Linked DNA regions of Salmonirosea aquatica. Each later gene encodes a partner of the first gene's protein in a complex. Links are inferred from orthologs where the notes say so. Each region holds a gene or a part of one and is shown on either strand. Other genes may lie near its edges. The genes, in order: GBK04_RS20825 and dnaN.

Region 1 (3,270 bases):
GTGTCACAGGCGGCATTGGCTCAGGTAAAAGCGTAGTGTGCCGGATTTTTGCATGCCTGGGCATTCCCATTTATGCTGCCGATCAACGGGCCAATTGGCTGGCTGAGCATAACCCCATCATCCGGCAGGAAGTAATTGCGCTGCTCGGTCCGGATTCTTACACCAGCGAAGGTACCTACAATCGGACATACGTGGCATCGCGGGTATTCACTGAGCCTGTACTATTGCAACAGCTCAATCAAATCATTCATCCGCGGGTTTTTGCCGATAGCGACCAATGGCTTCGTCTTCACGCCCAACAACCCTATGTGGTTCGTGAAGCGGCCTTGATGAACAAAGCAGGCGATAAGAATACGCTGGACTATGTAGTGGTGGTCGATGCGCCGGTGGAGCTGCGCATTGAGCGTACGAAACTGCGCGACCCACATCGCTCCGAAACGGAAATTAGGGCGATTATAGCCCGGCAGATCACGGATGAAGCCCGCCTGCAACTGGCTGATTTTGTGATTGAGAATGGCCTGGAATATGCCCTGATTCCGCAGGTACTAAACCTACACCATTACTTTTCAGGAAAAGCAGAGCATCAGGAATAGCCAACAGGGAATTCACTGTCCACTGAATTTAAAACTCCGTATCCAGTCCCAAAGCTTCCTTAAGTACCTGTAAATGGGGGTTTTTCTCAGCCAGGTAAGCGAATTTTTCCTGTGCCGTATAGGGCATCCGCTTCACCTCCTGCGGAGCTACCCGGAAGTCCAGTGAGAGGGTAGGGGCATCCAGTCTTTCCCGCAAATACCAGATCAAGTCGTTTCGAAGGGCAGTCAGGGTATCTCTCTGCAAATCGTTGTCTAAAGCAATTTTAATAGTCTGGTTTTCGAGCGCAAAATCCCTGTTGAGGGTCACTTCTTCGGTGGAAGAGTTACGCTCGATACGCCGCTTTTCCGCAAACTCCTGCCAAAAATGTACCGCGTTATCCAGGGTGAGTGGGAGCTTGTCCGGTAAGATGACCGGCTCGGTTGCCGAGGGCTTGGGCAAAGCCGCTGATTTAGTGTCCGTTCCGGGCAAAGTGGCAGCGCCTACGGCAGCCGGGGCAATGTGCGCCGTACTACGCAGACGGCTGGGGGCGGCGGGAGCTGGAGGAGCCGAGGGCGTAGCGGGGGTAGGTACCTTGGCCCCATATGCCGGCGCATCCGATTCGGTCGTCAGGGCAACGGGTGACTCAACTTTTTTTTTTTCGGCTTCGGCCGCCTGTCCGTTGGTCGTGGGAAGTGTCTGCAGCGCCAGCAAGTCGGGTAGTTTGGCGAGCTTCATCAGACATAGCTCCACATGCAGCCGCTGGTTTTTCGAAGTTTTGTAGTGGATATCGCACTGACTTCCCACACTCAGCGCCGAGAGCAGAAAACTCAGAGTAGCCCGATGGGACTGATCCAGGTACTTGGTGCGGGCGGCTTCCGTCACTTCCAGCAACGATACGGTGATAGGATCTTTACACACCATCAGATTTCGGAAGTGTTCGAGCAAACCTACCACGAACAGATGTCCGTCAAAGCCTTTGCGGATGATTTCATCGAACAGCAGCAGTGATTCCGCAATGCTACCTTTCAACAGCGCATCCGTGATCCTGAAGTAGTAGTCGTAATCCAGGATATGCAGGTTTTCCAGCACATCGGCGTATGTCAGTTCGTTGGTGGGGGAGAACGTCACGTTCAGGTCGAACATGGAAAGGGCGTCGCGCAGTCCGCCATCGGCCTTTTGTCCGATCAGTTCCAGTGCCTCACGGTCGGCGACGATGTTTTCTTTCTGAGCGATGTGCGCCAGATGATCGGCAATGTCGGTGGTACGTATCCGGTTGAAATCGAAGATCTGACAGCGCGACAGAATGGTCGGCAGGATCTTGTGCTTCTCCGTGGTCGCCAAAATAAAAATAGCGTAGCTCGGCGGCTCTTCGAGTGTTTTCAGAAAGGCATTGAATGCCGCCGGCGAGAGCATGTGTACCTCATCAATGATGTAAATCTTGTACTTGCCCGTTTGCGGGGGGTACCTTACCTGGTCGATCAGATTCCGGATATCGTCGACTGAATTGTTGGAAGCCGCATCGAGTTCATGGATATTAAACGAAGCGTTATTCTGAAAGCTGACGCAGGAATCACATTCACCGCAGGGTTCGATGTCATCGCTGAGATTCTGGCAGTTGATAGTCTTGGCCAGAATACGCGCGCAGGTCGTCTTGCCTACGCCACGGGGCCCGCAAAACAGGAACGCCTGCGCCAGGTGGTTGGTGCGAATGGCATTCTTAAGCGTGGTGGTAATGTGCGACTGCCCTACCACTGAATCGAAGGTGATGGGACGGTACTTGCGGGCTGATACAACGAAATGATCCATGCCTGCAAGTTACGGCCGGAGGGGGGATTTTCAAACTAATGTTCATGCTCCGGCCTCTCAATTTAGAGTAAACTGGCATGATGCGTCTGAGGCTGAGGTTTTGGCTTTTAATGGCATAGCATGGTTCAGAAACATGCTTCTCAGGAGTTAAAGAATGGGCATCTGAGCGGCATACTTTCTTTTGAGTGAGTATTTTCAGGATTCAAGCACCCTTTTCCATGATATGATCCCATTTTTTCCGGGTCTGCTGCCTTCATTCCTTACCCTTATTTATGAAATCGCTACTTCTCTGGTTCAGCATTATCCAGCTTTCAAGCCTTACGCTTTCGGCCCAACCTTCGAAAAGCCGTGGAGAGTGGACGTCCCTTTTCAATGGTAAGAATTTGAAAGGCTGGGAAACCTACCTGGATGCGCCTTATACCCAGGATAAATCGGCCAAAAGGGTTCCCATTGGACTGAACAAAGATCCCAATCGGGTGTTCTCGGTGGTGAAAGTGGATGGTGAGCCGGCTCTGCGCATTTCGGGCGAAACCTTCGGGGGCATCAATACCCTGGCCGATTTTGAAAATTACCATTTGCGGCTGGAATTCAAATGGGGTGAACTGCAATGGCCGCCCAAACTGGGCCAACCCCGCGACAGCGGCCTGCTGTACTATAGTGGGGGTGCCCATGGTACCCCCATGTTATGGATGGAATCATTTGAGTTTCAGATTCAGGAAGGCGATACGGGTGACTACTGGGGCGTGATGAACGTAGCCACGGACATTCCGGCCCGTAAAAATGAGAAGGGAAAGTATGTGTACAGTCCGGGCAGTCCGCTTCTACTTTTTCAGGATAAGACTCCCAACGGGCGCTCGTGCCTGAAGTACCCCGACGCCGAAAAACCCACCG
Region 2 (3,135 bases), 1.8 Mb from region 1 along the record:
GTAGGTAGCATGGGCGAAAAACCGCAACTTCAGCCGCTGCCGTGGCGTTTTTACCCTTTGCTCAATCGCTTTGGCAACAGTCCCATTACCCGCAATATCGACGCCGTATACACGCGGTACCTCAGTTCGCTCGATACCGTGGGCGGCGCGGGCGGGATACGCCGGACGCCGCTGCTGATGACTTCGCCTTATACCAAAAACCTGACAGCCCCCCTGCTGGTAGCCTACAACGAAGCCCGGCAACAGCCCGAACCGAGTGAATACCGGGGTGGCATACAATTGGCTTCAGTATTATTGGAAGGTACCTTTACCTCAATATTCCAGAACCGTATTCTACCCGACGATCCCCGTAAGGGTACCTTCCAAGCATCCGGTTCGAAAGGAAAAGTACTACTTTGTGCCGATGGCGACGTGGTAGTCAATGATTTTGATCTGCGCCGCAATACGCCTTTTCCACTGGGCTATGATCGCGTTTCGCAGAATATTTTTGGCAATAAAGACTTCGTACTTCATGCCCTCGACTACATGCTTGATCCCAACGGACTCATCACGGCCCGTTCCAAGCAGATCAGCATCCGCCTGCTGGACAAAATTCGCGCCCAGGCAGAGCGTACCCGCTGGCAGTTCCTGAATCTGCTATTACCGATCGGACTGATCGGACTTTTTGGAGCGGTACGGTACGGACTACGGCGCCGAAAATTCGGACGGCAGGCATGACGGGTCGGTAATTTTTCTTACTTTTGTTCATTACGGGTCAAAATCAGATCACGGCCTGTTCCCTCTGCTCAACCCTATACTCTCATTCCAAAAAAGCAATTGCGTCTTATGAAGTTTGTTGTCTCTTCCTCGGTGCTTCTCAAACAGTTATCGGCCATCAACGGGGTCGTTTCTACCAATCCCATTGTGCCTATTCTGGAAAATTTCCTGTTCCGACTGGAAGCCAATACCCTCACCGTGACGGCGTCTGACCTACAAACGGTGATGATTACCGAAATCGAAGTGGAAGGCGGTGATAAGGGGGCGATTGCCGTACCCGCCAAGCTGCTGTTGGATACGCTGCGCGGCCTGCCTGAGCAACCGATTACATTCAACGTTGATGAAGAAACCTTCGGTACTGAGATCGTATCAGACAACGGGCGCTACAAACTTTCCGGCGAGAACCCCATTGACTTTCCCAAAACGCCCACCGTCAATCGCGGGCAGGCGGTCGATTTTTCATCCAATGCCCTGGGAACAGCCATTGCCAACACCATCTTTGCCACCAGTACCGACGATTTGCGGCCTGCCATGACGGGCGTATTCGTGCAGATCGGTACCGAGAACGCTACTTTTGTGGCTACCGACGGGCACCGTCTGGTACGCTACCGCCGCACCGACATTCAGTCGTCGGCTGATACCTCCATGATTATCCAGCGTAAGGCGCTGAACCTGCTCAAATCCTGCCTCCCCTCCGAGGATGTACCGCTGAAGGCGGAGTTCACAGCTTCCAATGCGTTTTTCAGTTTTAACAACATCCGTATGATCTGCCGTCTGATCGACGAGCGGTTTCCGGACTACGAAAATGCCTTGCCGACCAACAACCCTAATACGCTCACGATCAACCGCATGGAAATGCTGAACTCGCTACGGCGGATTTCGATTTACTCCAACCGTACCACGCACCAAGTACGGCTTAAAATGGCACCAGGTACCCTGTCCATTTCCGCCGAAGACCTCGATTATTCCAACGAGGCCAACGAAAAACTGATGTGCGAATTCAATGGTGACCCGATGGAAATTGGTTTCAACGCTAAGTTCCTGATAGAGATTCTGAGCAACTTGGTGTGCAAGAACATTACTTTTGAACTCTCGGCTCCTAACCGTGCAGGCCTTATTATTCCGGTAGAGCAGGAAGACCACGAAGATATTCTGATGCTGGTTATGCCGGTTATGCTGAACACTTACGCTTGATTTAGCGCATCATGATTTGATTTTGATTTATTTCATTAGTCCAAGCCAATATTTCAAGAGGGACAGCCAATTCGGCTGTCCTTTTTTTGTGCCAGACTAGTTTACAGGCTTACATTTTTCGGACACATTTTTAAATATCATTTTTTCTTTGAATTTTTGTATGTCCTTTTGGGTAAAAAAACGAATTTCAAAACCGATTAATCGCCTACCTATCGAGTGAAACGTGTACTGATTCTTGGAACGCTATTCCTGCTGATGCTGAATACACTGGGTTACTACCCCGTGTATCTGGCTATGCAGTGGAAGGCTCAGACCGAGATGAAGTCGCGGCTCGACGCGCATCTGTTCGAAGAAGACGAACTTTTCACCATTAAAATCCCCATCGGGCTTCCCTACTGGACCGAAACCCGCCAGGCTCCCGAACGCATCGACGGCCAAATCGAGTACAACGGCGATTTCTACAAACTGTATAAGCAGGAAGTCATCGCCGATACCCTGGTGGTGCTAGCCGTCAAAGATCATTCTGAAAAGGCCCTCTTCACGGCCCTAACCGAGTGGGTTAAAATCACGGTGACCGGCCTACCGGGTACCTCCGAAAAAGCAGCGGGCCAGGTAAGTCATTTGATCAAAGAATACTTTGCCAACCAGCACCAGACCTACTTTTACCTCTACGACTGGCTGACGGACCAGGCAAATCTGCCTGATTTCATTTCTTCGTCTCCTTCCGCCTATTTAAAGGTACCCAACCCTCCTCCCGATCTGATTGGGTAATTTTTCCTGGGATAACTACCTCCTTTTCATTCGCCTGATTGAGGCGTGAGAAGGGGTCGTTCAGTTGACCGTATCCGGTGCGGTGCGGTCCGAACGCACGTTTCCTACTCTTCCAAAATTACTTCTGGTTTTACCCAATCTTTTTCTGAATCATGAAAACGTTATTCTATTCTCTATTCATTACTTTATTAACTACAGCCGCCACATTGGGTCAGGGCTGCGTGGCGGTGCGCCACATGAGCTGCGCGACGGGTGGTGCTACCTCATCGGATCTTTTCGCCCAAAAACACGGCAAATGGCAAGTCAATACGGGCTACCGCTATTTCCGTTCGTTCCGGCACTTCCGGGGTGATGTGGAAGAACACGAGCGGATCGAGAACCATACCGAAGTCGTGAATTTATCCCATGCCTTCG

What was found.
Region 2: the proteins of GBK04_RS20825 (region 1) and dnaN are in contact, whole or in part, in a cryo-EM structure (PDB 8GIZ), measured with the Escherichia coli proteins. The link is inferred for Salmonirosea aquatica from one-to-one orthologs.

The regions. Positions count from the first base shown.
Region 1 is NZ_WHLY01000002.1:4,779,121-4,782,390, forward strand. Bases 1-2,940 are described here. They hold GBK04_RS20825 (DNA polymerase III subunit gamma/tau), read right to left. Parts: upstream 2,380-2,940; coding sequence 622-2,379; downstream 1-621. Other genes in these bases: coaE (dephospho-CoA kinase), read left to right, coding at 1-593; GBK04_RS20830 (3-keto-disaccharide hydrolase), read left to right, coding at 2,652-2,940. In the rest of the region: more of GBK04_RS20830, read left to right, coding at 2,941-3,270. UniProt on the Escherichia coli protein: Part of the beta sliding clamp loading complex, which hydrolyzes ATP to load the beta clamp onto primed DNA to form the DNA replication pre-initiation complex.
Region 2 is NZ_WHLY01000002.1:2,973,806-2,976,940, reverse strand. What follows is about bases 83-2,887. They hold dnaN (DNA polymerase III subunit beta), read left to right. Parts: upstream 83-825; coding sequence 826-1,950; downstream 1,951-2,887. Other genes in these bases: GBK04_RS13480 (hypothetical protein), read left to right, coding at 2,874-2,887; GBK04_RS13485 (hypothetical protein), read left to right, coding at 2,167-2,721; gldG (gliding motility-associated ABC transporter substrate-binding protein GldG), read left to right, coding at 83-717. Also shown: more of gldG, read left to right, coding at 1-82; more of GBK04_RS13480, read left to right, coding at 2,888-3,135. UniProt on the Escherichia coli protein: Confers DNA tethering and processivity to DNA polymerases and other proteins. Acts as a clamp, forming a ring around DNA (a reaction catalyzed by the clamp-loading complex) which diffuses in an ATP-independent manner freely and bidirectionally along dsDNA.